2 regions of the Sphingomonas cynarae genome follow, and region 2 is predicted to be linked to the other one. Evidence: predicted binding sites of a transcription regulator. Region 2 holds the regulator's gene; the other holds the start of a gene.
What was found. Region 2 encodes LexA, which represses DNA repair genes until DNA is damaged. Its sites were predicted from a motif close to GTTCCNCNCTTGTTCT; they were not measured.

Region 1 (7,712 bases), on a different contig from region 2:
CCGACGGAAGAACCCCGCCTCGCCCACATCGGTCGCGGCGACGAGCGGCAGTCGCTGTTCGGGCACATCGGGTGAGGTGATGACGAGGTCGGCGATGTGTTGGCCCGCCTTGATCGGGGCCTTGATCGGGCCTTGATAGACCACCTTGGCGGATAGCTCGGGGGCCAGACCGGCGGGCAGCGTGACCTTCAGATCCTGTCCGGCGATCAGTGCTACGCTACCGGCATCGCCCACCTGCACTTCGGCGATTTCGACTTGCTTGCCCTTGGCGGCGATCGGCTTGGCCTGCCACGCACGGAAACCCCAGTCCATGAAACGGACCGATTCCTCGATCCGCTGATTGGCGCTGGTCAGCCCCGCCATCACCATCACCAGACGGCGGCCGTTCTGATCGGCCGATCCGGTGAAGCCATAACCGGCCTCCTCGGTATGCCCGGTTTTCAGCCCGTCGGCACCGGCAACCCGACCCAGCAGGGGGTCGCGATTGGCCTGGGTGATTGCACTGCCGCCCATCGTCTTGCCCCAAGTGAAATCCCGGCGCGAATAGAACTGCTTGTACAGTTGCGGATAGTTGGTGATCGTCTGCTGCGCCAGCCGCGCGAGATCGCGGGCGGTGACATAGGTGACGCCGTTGTCGGGCCAGCCGTTCGACGTGCCGAACTGGCTGTTCTTCAAACCGATCTGCTGCGCGACGCGATTCATCCGTTCGACGAACGCCTGCTCGGAACCGGCGATATGTTCGGCCAGTACGACGCACGCATCATTACCCGACAGGGTGACGATACCGTAAAGCAGATTGGCGACGCTGACCTGTTCGTTCACCGACAGGAACATTGTCGATCCGGCGGCCGGACCATGCCAGCGCTTCCACGTTTCCGGCCGCACCGTCGCCATGTCGGTCAGCTTCAGCTCGCCACGCCGGATCAGGTCGAACGCGACATAGACCGTCATCATCTTCGCCATCGACGCGGGAGGCATCCGCCGATCGGGATCGCGCGCGAACAGTACGGCGCCTGTCGACAGGTCTTCCAGATAGGCGACCGGTGCAGCCGTCTGGAATTGCGGTGCGGCCGCAGTCGACGGACAGGCGAGCAGGGCCGCCATGACGGGGGCCATAACGAAGGCTTTGATGGGGGTAGCGAACGGCGTCTTCATGGGGCGGCAGGTCCGTTATCGGTCGGTGGCACAGGAATGGCGACCGGCATAGCGACGCATCATGGCGACGTCACGCGGGGATGACGGATGACGCGCGATCAGCCCGCGCGCAGGTTCCACGCCAGCCACAGCCAGCCGCCGATCAGCAACGCCCCGCCGATCGGAGTGATGGCCCCCAGCCAGCGTGGCGCGCCGAACGCCATCGCATAGAGCGTGATCGCGAAGATTGCGCCCCCTGCCACGAACAACGTCGCAGGACCGCGTGCTTCCCAACGCAGGGCAATAAGGGCGGCGACGGCATGAATCAGTTGATATTGCCCGCCGGTACGCAGCCATTCCGCCGCCGAACCGGACGCACCATGGGTACCAAATGCTCCTGCAGCCACCGCCAGCACACCCGACAATGCAGCAAGCATCGCCAGCATCATGACGGCCGCGATGGCTGAGTGATGATCTGGTCGCTTGCTGCCTTCAGGTCACCAGCCTCGACCTGGGCATGGAGTCGCTCCTTGTCGCGGGCGCGATAAAGTTGTTCGGTCCGGTCGATCTGCCCCGTTTCGACACCAAGTGCCCCAAGCGCCCGCCGTGCCATCGACACCGCCGATTCCAACACCTCACGCACGACATATTCCACCGGAGCCCCGCGCAACTTGATGAGCGCGCGTCGATCGAAGGCACGAACGAAGATCGTCGCTTCCGGAAAAGCGGCATGGACGCCTTCGAGCATGTCTGGCTCGATCTGGTCGCCATCGAGGCAGAACAGGATCAGCTCCGCCTCCGCCGCGCCAGCCTGCCGCAACAGGTCGAGTCGGGTACCGTCGCCATAATAGACTTTGGCTCCGAATTCGCCGGCGATGTCGATCATCTCGATATCGCGATCGATCAGCGTGACGGGCACCCCCTCCGCGATCAGCATCTGCGCGACCGTCTGTCCGAAACGCCCATAGCCGACGATGATCGCATTGGCGCCATCGGTCTGCGGTCCGTCTCGATGCTCGTCCACCTTCACGATCGGGGCGGTGCGGAAACGGCGGGTGACGCTCATCAGGAACGGAGTCGTCGCCATCGACAGAGTGACGATCGCACCGAACAGGCTGGCCGCCTCCGGATCGATCAGCAGTCCGGCCTGCGCCTGCGCGAAGAGCACGAACCCGAACTCGCCGCCCTGACTAAGCAACAGGCCAAGCGCGAGGGCGCCGCGCCACGGCATCCGGAAGGCGAGGCCGATGCCGAAGACCACCAGCGCCTTGGTCGCGATCAGGGCGAACGCCATCGCCATCACGAACAGCGGTCGATCTGCGATCGCCTGCAGGTCGAGCATCATGCCCACCGCCAGGAAGAACAGACCGAGGAGGATCGACCGGAACGGCTCGACATCCGCCTCCAGTTCGTGGCGATAGGGGCTGTCGGCCAGCATCACCCCGGCAATGAAGGCGCCTAGCGCGGTCGACAGGCCCAGCATTTCCATGACGGCGGCGCTGGCGATGACGGTGAACAATGCGGCGAACACGAACATCTCGCGCTCGCCCAGGTTGCCGATCAGGCGGAAGAAGGGTCGCAGCAGAAATCGTCCGGCCAGTACCAGTCCGACCACGGCAGCGGCGGTATAGAGGCCGAGCAGCCAGCCCGGCGGAGCCGATGCATCGGCCGGATTGCGGCTCATCGCGGCGATAATCGTGATGAGCGGAACAATCGACAGATCCTGGAACAGCAGGATGGCGAAGGTCCGCTCGCCGAACGGCGTCCGCATCCGCCCGGCCGACTGCAGCATCGGCAACACCTGCGCGGTCGACGACAATGCCAGCGGCAGCCCCAGCGCCAGCGCGGCGGCCGGTGAAAATCCGGCGATCCAGATGATCGCGGTGATCGCCAGTCCGCACAGCACGACCTGCAACAGACCAAGCCCGAAGATTTCCTGCTTCATCCGCCACAATCGCGACGGGTTCAGTTCCAGCCCGACGATGAACAGCAGCAGGGTGATGCCGAGTTCGGCGATCCCCATCTTCGATTCGGCATCGCCGACCAGCCCCAGCACATGCGGCCCCACCACCGCGCCGGCCACGAGATAACCCAGCGTCGCCCCGAGACCGAGCCGTCGGAACAGCAGGACGAACAACAGTCCCGATCCCAGCAGCACAGCGCCGTCGCGCAGCAGCGAGAAGCCCGCCTCCTCATGCATCAGGTGTGTACCAGCATATGCTCTGCCGCCAGCGCCGCCGCTTCGGCCGCAGCCTCGAACGCGAGGCGGATCGAAGGATGGCGGGCGGTGTAGGATAGTGCCGGCGTGAAGATGGCGAGACCCGGCCAGTCGGGTGCGTCACCCTCGCCCGCCGCCAGCCATGCCGTCATTGCGTCGCGGGCGACGGCAAGTTCCGCAGGCGTCCGGCCGATCACCTCCGCCGCCAGCAGCGATGCGGATGCCTGGCCAAGGGCGCAGGCGCGGACCAGCAACCCGATTTCGCCGACCCGGCCGTCCGCGTCGAGGGTGACGTCGACGGTGATGCGACTGCCGCAGATCGGCGATCGCCGCTCGCTCGTCCCCATCGGCGCATCGAGGCGGCGATGATGTGGGATCGAGGCGGCCAGGCGGAGAATATCGGTATTGTAGAGAGCGGCGCTCATCGATCGTTGCCTGTGTGGGTGCTGCCGTCCGGGGTTTCGCCGACCATGGTCGACCGGGCGCCGAATACCGGCAGACCACGACGGCGGCGATCTACGAAATCGGCGATACCCGCGCTGGTCGCATTCAGCAGCGGGTAGGTGCGACTGGTGGTCATCCATGCCGGCCGCCGTGACGGACCGCCCCCGACCGTGTCGGTCACCAAGGCGACGAGAAGAAAGGCGAGGCTGGAAAGGATCAGCCCCTTGAGCGCGCCGAACCCGAAGCCGAGTGCCCGGTCGACCGGGCCCAGTATCGATGTCCTCGTCCGCGCACCGATCGCGCGAGCAACCAGCCGCCCGCCAAACCAAGTGATACCAGCGATCAACGCGAAGGCCAGCACGGCCGCACCCGAGGCGGTGCCGACATAGCCCGTCAACGTCTGTGCGACCGCGATGTGGAACAGCTTCAATGCCGCGACTACCGCGACCCAGGCGAACAACGACAGCACCTCCGTCACGAAGCCACGCAACAGACCCAGGGCCGCCGCTCCCACGACCGCCAGCAATACGATGATGTCGAGTGAGGTCAGGCCCATCTACGGACCCGCCTAGCCCCGCCCCAGCATATGGTCAACGAACTGCCCGAGCGTGCGGAAGCCGGTCAGGCGCAAAGGACCCTCCCCCTTGGCGTCCTTCGCCACCCCTATCGGCACCAGCGCCCGCTCGAATCCGAGCTTGCCGGCTTCCTTTAGCCGTAACGGCCCATGCGCCACGGGACGCAGTTCGCCGGACAATGCCACTTCGCCGAACGCGACCGACTCGGGAGGTACCGGCCGTTCGGACAACGCGGATACGAGCGCCGCCGCCACCGCCAGATCGGCAGCGGGGTCCTGCACCCGGTAGCCGCCGGCAATGTTGAGATAGACTTCGGCGGTCGAGAAACTGAGACCGCACCGTGCCTCCAGCACCGCCAGGATCATCGCCAGCCGACCCGAATCCCAGCCCACCACCGCACGGCGCGGGGTGGCGCCGCTGGCGAGGCGGACGACGAGTGCCTGGATCTCGACTAGCACCGGCCGCGTCCCCTCCAGCGCGGGAAACACGGTCGCCCCGGTCACCCCTTCCTCGCGGTGGGTGAGGAACAGCGCGGAGGGGTTGGCAACCTCCGCCAGCCCTTCCGCCTGCATCGAGAATACGCCGATCTCGTCGGTTCCGCCGAAGCGGTTCTTGATCGCGCGCAGGATGCGATACTGATGCGATCGCTCGCCCTCGAACGCCAGCACGGTGTCGACCATATGTTCCAGCACGCGGGGGCCGGCGATCGTGCCGTCCTTGGTGACATGGCCGACCAATACCAGCGCGGTGCCCCGTTCCTTGGCGAAGCGGATCAGTTCCTGTGCCGAGGCACGAACCTGGCTGACGGTGCCGGGCGCGCCCTCGATCAGGTCCGAATGCATCGTCTGGATCGAGTCGATCACCAGCAGATCGGGCGGTGTGGCGCTGGACAGCGTCGTCAGGATATCCCGCGTCGAGGTAGCCGATGCCAGTTGCACGGGCGCATTGCCCAGCCCAAGCCGGCGCGCGCGTAACCGGACCTGATCGGCCGCTTCCTCACCCGAGACATAGGCCACCCCCCTGCCCGCCATCGCCATCCGTGCCGCCGCCTGCAACAGCAGCGTCGACTTACCGATGCCCGGATCGCCGCCGATCAGCGTCGCCGACCCCTCGACGAAGCCACCGCCCAGCGCACGATCGAACTCGGCGATGCCGGTCGCCATCCGGTCCGGCAGCGTGACGTCGGCATCGAGCGACGACAGGAGAATTGTCCGCCCGCCTCCCTGGAGGTGATGCTTCGCGGCGAACGGCGTCACGGCCGCACCGGCTTCCTCAACCAGCGTGTTCCACTCGGAACAGTCGGCGCACTGCCCCTGCCACCGTGACGACACCGAGCCACACGCCTGACACACATATCGCTTCTGCGGTTTTGCCATTCATCAGATATAACGGAACGGGAGGGGAACAACAACGACCGCGCATCGGGTTTCGCCCGATCCGCGGTGGTATTCGGTTCGCCGCAGCGCTATCGGCAAGCCTCCATGCAGCCATCCGACCTTCGCGTCGCGCTTTTCAGCGGCAATTACAATTATGTGCGCGACGGGGCCAATCAGGCGCTGAACCTGCTTGTCGGCTATCTCATGGCGCAGGGGGTGACGGTGAGGGTTTATTCGCCCACGGTCGCCCGGCCTGCCTTCCCCGCCACGGGTGACCTTGTCGACGTTCCCGCGATCGCATTGCCGGGGGGACGTGGCGAGTACCGTATGGCATGGGGCATGCCGGAATCGATCCGCCGCGACTTGGCCGCGTTCGCACCCAACATCGTCCATGTCTCCGCCCCCGAACTGCTGGGCCACCGCGCGTTGAGCTGGGCGCGGCGGCACGGCGTCCCCGCGATCGCGTCACTTCATACCCGGTTCGAGACCTATCCGCGTTACTACGGATTGTCGGTGCTGGAACGGCCGATCGAGCGACTGCTGACCCGCTTCTACGACCGGAGCGACGCAGTGCTGGTGCCGGGACAATCGATGGCAGCGATTCTGCGCCGCTGGGGTGTGAGGGCCCCGATATCGATCTGGTCGCGCGGCGTCGATCACGACCGTTTCAACCCCGACCGTCGCGACCTTGCCTGGCGCCGTGAACTGGGCATTGCCGACGATGCGGTCGCAATCGGTTTTCTTGGCCGATTGGTGAAGGAAAAGGGGCTCGACGTCTTTGCGGAGGTCGCACACGCGTTGACGGCGCGGGGCGTACCCCACGAAGTGCTGGTGATCGGCGACGGCCCGGCGCGCGCGTGGTTTGCCACGCAGGTGCCGGGAGCCCGCTTCGCCGGTTTCCAGCGCGGCGAGGCACTGGGCCGGGCGGTCGCCTCGATGGACGTGCTGTTCAACCCGTCGGTCACTGAAACATTCGGCAACGTGACGCTGGAGGCGATGGCTGCCGGGGTTCCCGTCGTCGCCGCCCGCGCCACCGGCGCCATTGACCTCGTTGAGGAAGGACGAACGGGTTTCCTCGTCCCCCCGCGCGATGCGACCGCCTATGCCGACGCCATCGCCCGGATCGTTACGAAACCGGGTCTGCGACATGCTCTAGGTGATGCCGGTCACGCAAAGGCGGCCGGCTATCGCTGGGATCGGATCAACAGCGCTGTGCTGGATACTTATTTGTCAACGATCGCTGCACGGGGGTAGCTTACCCGTCACGCCAGTCGAACTGTAGCGGCGCTTCGCGAAACGCGAAACGATCGAGATGGCTTGCCACTACGTCCCGCATTCGTGCCACGTCGCCGTCCGCAGGGACCGTCAACACGACATCCAGCATCTGGGCAGCGGCGGCCATTGTGAGCCGCGCGCCGTTCGGAAAGTCGATCGTTGCCTCCTCCGGCATGACGACGACCGCCATCTTGTGGCTCCAGTGCTTGGCAAGTTGCTGAAGATACCGGCTGGCCGACCCGGTCGGCACATGGGCGATGGAAATACTCATCTCAGGCGCTCGATCTTCTGTGCGACCTCGTCGATCAGGGCGACGATGTCATAGCGGCGTTCCTCGGACAATTCCTCACGCCGCAGCTTGCCGCGCACCACCTCGCCCAGATTGCGCATCGCGCGGCGCGCCGCCTCGCTGTCGGTACGTTCGTGATGTTCGGCAAGCGCGGCGAGCCGGGTTGCCAGTGCTGCGACCTGACCAGCATGGTCGGTCAGGTGAGCCATGCCGTCATTGGTGACGGCGAAACGCTTCCTCGCCCCATCACTTTCCCGAGCGGCAATCAGGCCCATCTCGTCGAGCAGCGCGATCGTTGGATATATCACGCCGGGGCTCGGCGCATAGGCACCGCCGGTCAGTTCCTCGATCCGGCGGATCAGGTCGTAGCCGTGGCGGGGTTCGTCGGCGATCAGTTTCAA
Region 2 (7,712 bases):
TGCGGCACCGGCGGCGACGGCCATCATACGCTCAACGTCTCGACCGCGGTATCGCTGGTGGTGGCGGCATGCGGCGTGCCGGTGGCCAAGCACGGCAACCGCGCCGCCTCGTCCAAGGCAGGCGCGGCGGATACGCTGGAAGCGCTGGGTCTCGACATGGCCCGCGCGGGCGCCTGTGCGGAAGCGAGCCTGAACGATCTCGGCATCTGTTTCCTGTTCGCGGCCAACCATCATCCGGCGATGACGCGGATCACGCCGATCCGCCGCCGCATCGGCCGGCGGACGATCTTCAACCTGATGGGCCCGCTCGCCAATCCCGCGCGCGTCGCGCGGCAGCTGATCGGCATCGCCCGTCCCGACTATGCGACCGTCTATGCCCAAGCGCTGGAGCAATTGGGCACCGAAGCGGCGCTGGTCGTTTCGGGCGAGGAGGGGCTGGACGAACTGTCCGGTGCCGGGGGCAGTCTGGTCGCCACGGTCGGCGCCGTGACGCTGCCGGCGCGGATCGTGCCCGAAGACGCGGGCCTGACCCGTCATCCGATCGAGGCGATCCGCGGCGGCGATGCGGTGCATAACGCACAGGCGCTGCGAGACCTGCTGGCAGGCGGGCATGGCGCGTACCGGGAAGCAGTACTGCTCAATGCCGCCGCCGCTCTGGTGCTGGCGGATGCGGCCCCTGCCCTGCCCGATGCCGCCGCGCTGGCGGCGGAGATGCTCGACAATGGCGCCGCGGGACGGCTGCTCGACCGGTGGATCGCCTATTCATGACTGTTCTCGACACGATCATCGCGCACAAGCGTGACGAGGTCGCCGTCCGCAAAGCGACCCTGAGCGACGCCGATCTGACGGCCCGGATCACCACGGCGGAGCGGCCGCGCGGCTTCCGGTCGGCGTTGGATGCCGCACCGGGCCATGCGCTGATCGCCGAGGTGAAGAAGGCGAGTCCATCCAAGGGCCTGATCCGCCCCGACTTCGATCCGCCCGCCCATGCCCGCGCCTATCAGGCCGGCGGTGCCGCCTGCCTGTCGGTGTTGACGGACGAGCGGTTTTTTCAGGGGGCGGACGATTACCTGATCGCAGCGCGGGGCGCGGTTTCCATCCCGGTGATCCGCAAGGATTTCATGGTCGATCCATGGCAGGCGGCCGAATCACGCGCGCTGGGGGCCGATGCGATCCTGCTGATCGTCGCCGCGCTGGACGACGGCGCGCTTGCCGAGATCGAGGCGGCGGCGATCGAACAGGGCATGGACGTGCTGGTCGAGGTGCATGACGAGGCGGAACTGGAGCGGGCGCTGACGCTGCGCTCACGCCTGATCGGTTGCAACAACCGCGATCTGCGGGATTTCTCGGTCGATGTGACCCGATCGTACCGGCTCAAGGCGCTGGTGCCGACGGACTGCACCTTTGTGGCCGAAAGCGGCCTGTCGACCCGTGCCGATCTGGACGCGATGGCCGCGCACGGCGTCCATTGCTTCCTGATCGGCGAGGCGCTGATGCGGCAACCCGATGTCGAGGCGGCGACGCGGTCGATGGTCGCCTAGGGCGACAGCCGGCCATCGGTCAGCGCCTGCTCCTCGAACGGAAACAGGATCGCGGGGTCGGGACCGTCCACGTCCTTCGCGATCGCGGACGGGGCGAGGATGCGGATGATATGCCGCATCACCGCGAGGCGTGCGGGCTTCTTGTGATTGGCACGCACGACGTACCACGGCGCGATCGGCAGGTGCGTGCGGACCAGCATCGTATCGCGGGCGGCGGAATAATCGCTCCACCGTGTCTGCGCGACTGCATCCATATCGGATATCTTGAGCGCCTTCAGCGGATCGTCGTGCCGTTCGGCCAGGCGCTCCTTCTGCTCGTCGCGATCGATGTCGAGCCAGATCTTGATGATGCGGATACCGCTTTCGACCAGCATCCGTTCCACATCGGGCGCGTCGCGCAGAAACTGCGCCTGTTCGGCCGGGGTGGAAAAGCCCATCACCACCTCCACCCCGGCACGGTTGTACCATGAGCGGTTGAAGATCACGAGTTCGCCCGCACCCGGCAGATGCGCGACATATCGCTGGAAATACCATTGACCGCGTTCGTGGTCGGTTGGCTTGGGCAGCGCGACAACGCGGGTGGCCCGCGGTGTGAGATGCTCGGTCAGCCGCTTGATCGTGCCGTCCTTGCCGGCGGCGTCGCGTCCTTCCAACAAGATGACGGCACGGGTGCCGGCCTCGATCATCGCCTGCTGGGTACGCAGCAGCGCGAGCTGAAGCGCGGCGAGCTGTTCGTCATAATCCTTCATGACCCGCCCAACGGCTGGATCGCGACGGGGGTTGCGACTAATTCGTGTGAGGTCCGGTTCACCTGCCCGGCTTCGTGCGTTACCGCGTGGATCATGACCAGCCTGACCCATCTCGACGATACCGGCGCCGCGCGCATGGTCGATGTCGGCGCCAAAGCCATCACCGCACGCGAGGCGGTCGCCATCGGCCGCATCTCCATGACGCCGACCGCGCTGGCACTGGTCCGCGATGCCGCCGCGAACAAGGGCGACGTGCTGGCGGTCGCACGTGTCGCAGGGATCATGGCGGCGAAGCGGACAGCGGAACTGATCCCGTTGTGCCACCCACTTCCGTTGTCACGCGTGGCGATCGAGCTGGTGGTGCAGGACGACGGGGTCGCGGTGACAGCCACCTGCGCCACCACCGGGCGGACGGGTGTCGAGATGGAGGCGCTGACCGCCGTCTCCGTCACGCTGCTGACGATCCACGATATGGTGAAGGCGGTCGACAAGGCGATGGTGATCGATGGAGTGCGTCTGTTGAGCAAGAGCGGCGGCAAGTCCGGCGACTGGACCGCGACCGATGTCGGGTGATCCGTTGCTCCTTCCCGTCGCAGAGGCACAGGCGCGGCTGTTGGCGATGGCCCGTCCGGTCACGGAGGAACAGGTACCGTTGCGGCTCGCAGCCGGGCGCTGGGCAGCGACGGACATCGCGGCGCGTCGGACCCAGCCGGCAGCCGATCTGTCGGCGATGGACGGCTATGCGATCCGCTTCGCCGATCTGCCCGGCCCATGGCGGGTGATCGGCGAGAGCGCAGCGGGAAAACCCTTCGCCGGATCGATCGGACCGGGTGAGGCGACGCGGATATTCACCGGTGCGGCAATGCCGGCCGGCGCCGATACGGTATTGGTGCAGGAAGAGGCGGCACGGGATGACGAGCGGTTGATGCTGGCGGGGGAAGGCCCGCCGAACTGTGGACGTAACGTCCGCCGCCGGGGGCTGGACTTCGCCGAGGGTGACCGTCTGGTCGCGACGGGGGATCGGCTGACCCCGGCGCGGATCGCGGTGGCGGCCACGGGAGGGCATGGCGACCTGCCGGTGCGGCGCCGCGTGCGCGTCGCGATCGCGGCGACAGGCGACGAACTGGTGCCGCCGGGTAGCGACCTTGATGGCGCGGCGCTGCCCGAATCGAACGGTGCGATGCTGGCGGCGATGCTGGCCGGTTTGCCGGTCGACCTGATCGATCTCGGTATCCTGCCCGATCGGCTGGAGGTGCTGCGGGATGCGTTTGCGGGCGTTCGGGCCGATCTGCTCGTGACCACCGGCGGTGCGTCGGTCGGCGATCACGATCTCGTCCGTCCCGCGATCGAGGCGGCGGGTGGCAGCATCGATTTCTGGCGGATCGCATTGCGGCCGGGCAAGCCGATGATGGCGGGGCGGCTGAGCGATGCGGTGGTGCTGGGGTTGCCCGGCAATCCCGTTTCCGCTTTCGTCACGGCGCTGTTGTTCGTCCTGCCGATGGTGGCGCATCTGGGTGGCGCGCGCGATCCGCTGCCGGTCGTGACCAGCGCGGTGCTGGGCGAGGATCTGCCGGCCAATCAGGGGCGAACCGACTATCTGCGTGCCGAACTGCGCGACGGACGGATTTTCGCCTCGACCATCCAGGACAGTTCCATGCTGTTGACGCTGGCCCGGTCGACCTGCCTCGTCATCCGCCCGGCGCATGCTGGAACGGCAATGGCGGGCGAATCGGCGGAAATCCTCGTGATCGCTTGACGCAAGCCCTATCGTTCCGTATCAGTTCACAGTCTGTTCCCGACGGAGTCTGGGTATGCTTACGCGCAAGCAGCACGAACTGGTCTGCTTCATCAACGACCGGCTGAATGAAACGGGTGTCTCTCCCTCGTTCGAGGAGATGAAGGAGGCGCTCGACCTGAAGTCGAAGTCGGGCGTGCATCGTCTGATCTCCGCGTTGGAGGAGCGTGCCTTCATCCGCCGCCTGCCCAACCGAGCCCGCGCGCTTGAAGTGTTGCGGATGCCAGAGCGCGCCGAGAAGAAGCCCGCCCGCCCCAAGGCGGCGGTGCCTCCACCCGCGCCAACGGTGCCCCCCGCCGCGAACGACGTGGTCGAGATTCCGTTGCACGGTCGTATTGCCGCCGGTGTGCCGATCGAGGCGTTCGAGGGATCGACGATGCTCGCCGTACCGGCCGCCCTGCTGGGGGCCGGCGATCACTATGCGCTGGAAGTGGCGGGTGATTCGATGGTCGAGGCGGGTATCCTCGACGGTGACTATGCGCTGGTCCGACGCACCGAAGTGGCACGGGACGGCGAGATCGTCGTCGCGCTGATCGAGGAGGCCGAGGCGACGCTCAAGTATTTTCGTCGCGAAGGGGCGATGGTACGCCTCGACCCGGCCAATCGCGCCTACGATCCGCAGCGTTATTCGCCGCAGCAGGTACGCATCCAGGGCAAATTGTCTGGCATCTTGCGCCGGTACGACTGATGGTATCACGATCCGCCCGGCCATTTCGGCCGGACGGATCGGCTTTCCTGTCGGGGTGGACGGGGTGGCATCACTGTCGGCGGCTGGCGCCAAGGATGCTCGTCGCCAGCCGTCCTTACCGTCCTGATAGTTTCGCTGGTGAAGTTCACCGTTATCCCGCCGGTACCCGTGAGCACCGGGCGATCGAGGCGTAGCCAACGTGGACGGCAGGTTCGTGGCAACCGTCGTTCGCTGACCACGACGTCGGCATTGCGGCAGGCGTCAGCCAGATCATTGACCGGCACCAGATAAACGCTGCGGGTCATCAACACACGCCAGCGGCCGACCATAGCCAGACACAGGTCCGCCGTGCAGCGGGCGGTCGTCGTTTCTGACAGCAGGCCGGGTTCGCCGTCGATGGCACCCGTCTCGCCCAGCACCGCGCGCATGTAGTCGCCCGTCCGGTCGCGCAACAGCGATATCCCCGTCGTGGTACGGATCGCGGCATGACGACCGTCTCCCGTTACCAGCAAGTCGGGAGACGGTACCGTCAGCGCCCAGATCGTGCCGCTTGCAAGCGGCACCAGACCCCATCGTCGCCACCCGGTCCGCCACAGTGCCAGCCACAGCCCACCGATAACAATCAATGCGAACGCCCCGTCCGGCATCACCGGCACCGCCGATACCGCACCCGGCGCGGCGGCGACTGCGCGCGCCAGCCCAAGCAGCGCCGCGATCGCGTGCGTCACCAGCCACCATAATGGCGCACCCAGTCCGACCGCATCCAGCAACAGTGCCAGCACTTCCAGCGGCATCACCACGAAGGTCGTCCACGGGATCGCGACGATGTTGGCGAGGGCGCCGTACAATCCCGCCTTATGGAAATGATAGGCGGCGATAGGCATAAGTGCCGCCTCCACCACTACGCCGGTCGCCAGCAACAACACCCCGCCCCGGGCCAGCCGTCGCCACCACGCTTCGTCACGCTGCATCGCGAAGGCACGCATGACGGGATGCTCGTGCAGAGCCACGATCGCGGTGATCGCTGCAAAGGAGAGTTGAAAACTCGGCCCCGCCACCGCCTCCGGCCAAACGATCACAACGACGAGCGCGCCCGCCGCGACCAGCCGCAGCGTCATCGCCTCCCGTCCGAGCGCCAATCCGACCAGCACCAGCAGCGCCGCGACGCACGACCGGATCGTCGGCACCTCCGCCCCCGTCAGCAAGGTATAGCCGATCGCGGCCAGCGCCCCCGCCCCTGCCGCCACCAACGGCAATCGGACCCTGAGCGCGAGAGCCGGCACGAGCGCGAGCAGCCGCAACACGATCACCATCGTGGCTGTGACGACGGCGGTGATGTGCAACCCGCTCACCGACAGCAGATGCGCCAGCCCCGCCGCGCGCATCGCATCCGCATCAGTCTGCGTGATGGCGCCGGTATCGCCCGTCGCCAGAGCGGATGCGATGCCACCCGCGCTGCCGGCAATCCGTTGGGTGATGTGCGCGCCCAATCGTGTTCGCAGGCCCGATTGCCCCCGCGACGGCGTCAACATGACGACGGGGGCGAAGCCGCGACCGGTCGCGCCGATCCCCGTGAACCACCCAACGCGCGCATAGTTATAGGCGCCGGGCACGGCCGCTTCGGGCGGGGGCATCAGCCGCGCCCGCAGGCGGATCGTCGCCCCCGGACCGATACCCACCGGCACGTCTGCGGTGGCGAGGTTGACACGGACGCGCGGCGGCAGATCGGCGACACCGGGAAGCAGCGTCAGGCGCACCAGATCGCGTGCCGCCAGCGACTCCACCCGTACGACGGAGGCCGTCATCGCCACCACCGCGGGGCGGGCAAGTACCGGCGCGGCAACCCGTTCGGCACGCCACCAGACAAGGCCCAGCCCCGCGGCCATCGCCAGGGCGCCGATCATCAGCATGCGGGCGCAACGCCCGCCCCGCCCCATGGCCACCGCTGCCAATGCGAAGGCGAGCAGCGCCAGCGCGGTGGCGCTCCACCATGCGGCGCGCGGCAGCGCGAACCACGCCGCCACACCGGCACCCAGCATCACCGGCAGCCATAACGGCAGGCGATCCCGCTCCGCCTCCAGCCGCCGTTCGATCGCAGCCGCCATCGGCGCCAGCGACATTTGTCGCCGGGGGAGGTGCATGCTAGGGGCGTCCACGGCTGAACCGGCCATCGATCATCCAGTCTGGGAGCATGTGCGCTTGGGCGCAACAACCGAACGGGGTGCCGCTGCGGCACCCGCCAATTTCACCGATGTGGTGACGCGCTTCGCGCCGTCGCCGACCGGTTTCCTGCATATCGGCGGAGCGCGCACCGCGCTGTTCAACTGGCTGTTCGCGCGTCATCATGGCGGGCGGTTCCTGCTGCGGATCGAGGATACCGATCGCGCGCGCTCGACCCAGCCCGCGATCGACGCGATCCTGGCCGGCATGCGCTGGCTGGGGCTGGATTGGGACGGCGACGCCGTGTTCCAGTTCGCCCGCGCCGATCGTCATGCCGAGGTCGCCCATGCGATGGTCGTCGCCGGCCATGCGTATCGCTGTTACATGACGGCCGACGAGATCGCCGCGCAACGCGCCGCGGCGCAGACGGCGAAGCAGCCGCTGCGTATCCGCAGTCCCTGGCGCGACCGCACCGATGCCCCCGCCGATCTTCCCTTCGTCGTCCGCCTGCGTGCCCCGCAGGAAGGGGCAACGACGATCGAGGATCGCGTGCAGGGACCGGTCACCGTCCAGAATGCCGAACTCGACGATCTCGTATTGCTGCGATCCGACGGCACGCCGACCTATATGCTCGCGGTCGTCGTCGACGATCACGACATGGGGGTGACGCACGTCATCCGTGGTGACGACCATCTGAACAACGCGTTCCGTCAGTTGCCGATCTACAGCGCCAATGGCTGGGACGTACCGGTCCATGCCCATATCCCGCTGATCCACGG

Region 1: the regulator LexA is predicted to act here: its motif matches at 5,762-5,777, upstream of radA (DNA repair protein RadA).

Annotation. Positions count from the first base shown of each region.
Region 1 covers NZ_BAABBF010000005.1:232,325-240,036, forward strand. The annotation lists gene ABD719_RS12305 (D-alanyl-D-alanine carboxypeptidase family protein) at 1-1,104, opposite strand, end outside; gene ABD719_RS12310 (DUF423 domain-containing protein) at 1,254-1,580, opposite strand; gene ABD719_RS12315 (cation:proton antiporter domain-containing protein) at 1,580-3,334, opposite strand; gene ABD719_RS12320 (iron-sulfur cluster assembly scaffold protein) at 3,334-3,777, opposite strand; gene ABD719_RS12325 (CvpA family protein) at 3,774-4,352, opposite strand; gene radA (DNA repair protein RadA) at 4,365-5,747, opposite strand; gene ABD719_RS12335 (glycosyltransferase family 4 protein) at 5,853-7,001, shown strand; gene ABD719_RS12340 (DUF2218 domain-containing protein) at 7,003-7,293, opposite strand; gene ABD719_RS12345 (PadR family transcriptional regulator) at 7,290-7,712, opposite strand, start outside.
Region 2 covers NZ_BAABBF010000009.1:51,023-58,734, reverse strand. The annotation lists gene trpD (anthranilate phosphoribosyltransferase) at 1-768, shown strand, start outside; gene trpC (indole-3-glycerol phosphate synthase TrpC) at 765-1,541, shown strand; gene ppk2 (polyphosphate kinase 2) at 1,538-2,290, opposite strand; gene moaC (cyclic pyranopterin monophosphate synthase MoaC) at 2,384-2,863, shown strand; gene ABD719_RS16040 (molybdopterin molybdotransferase MoeA) at 2,853-4,046, shown strand; gene lexA (transcriptional repressor LexA) at 4,102-4,773, shown strand; gene ABD719_RS16030 (ComEC/Rec2 family competence protein) at 4,779-6,914, opposite strand; gene gltX (glutamate--tRNA ligase) at 6,973-7,712, shown strand, end outside.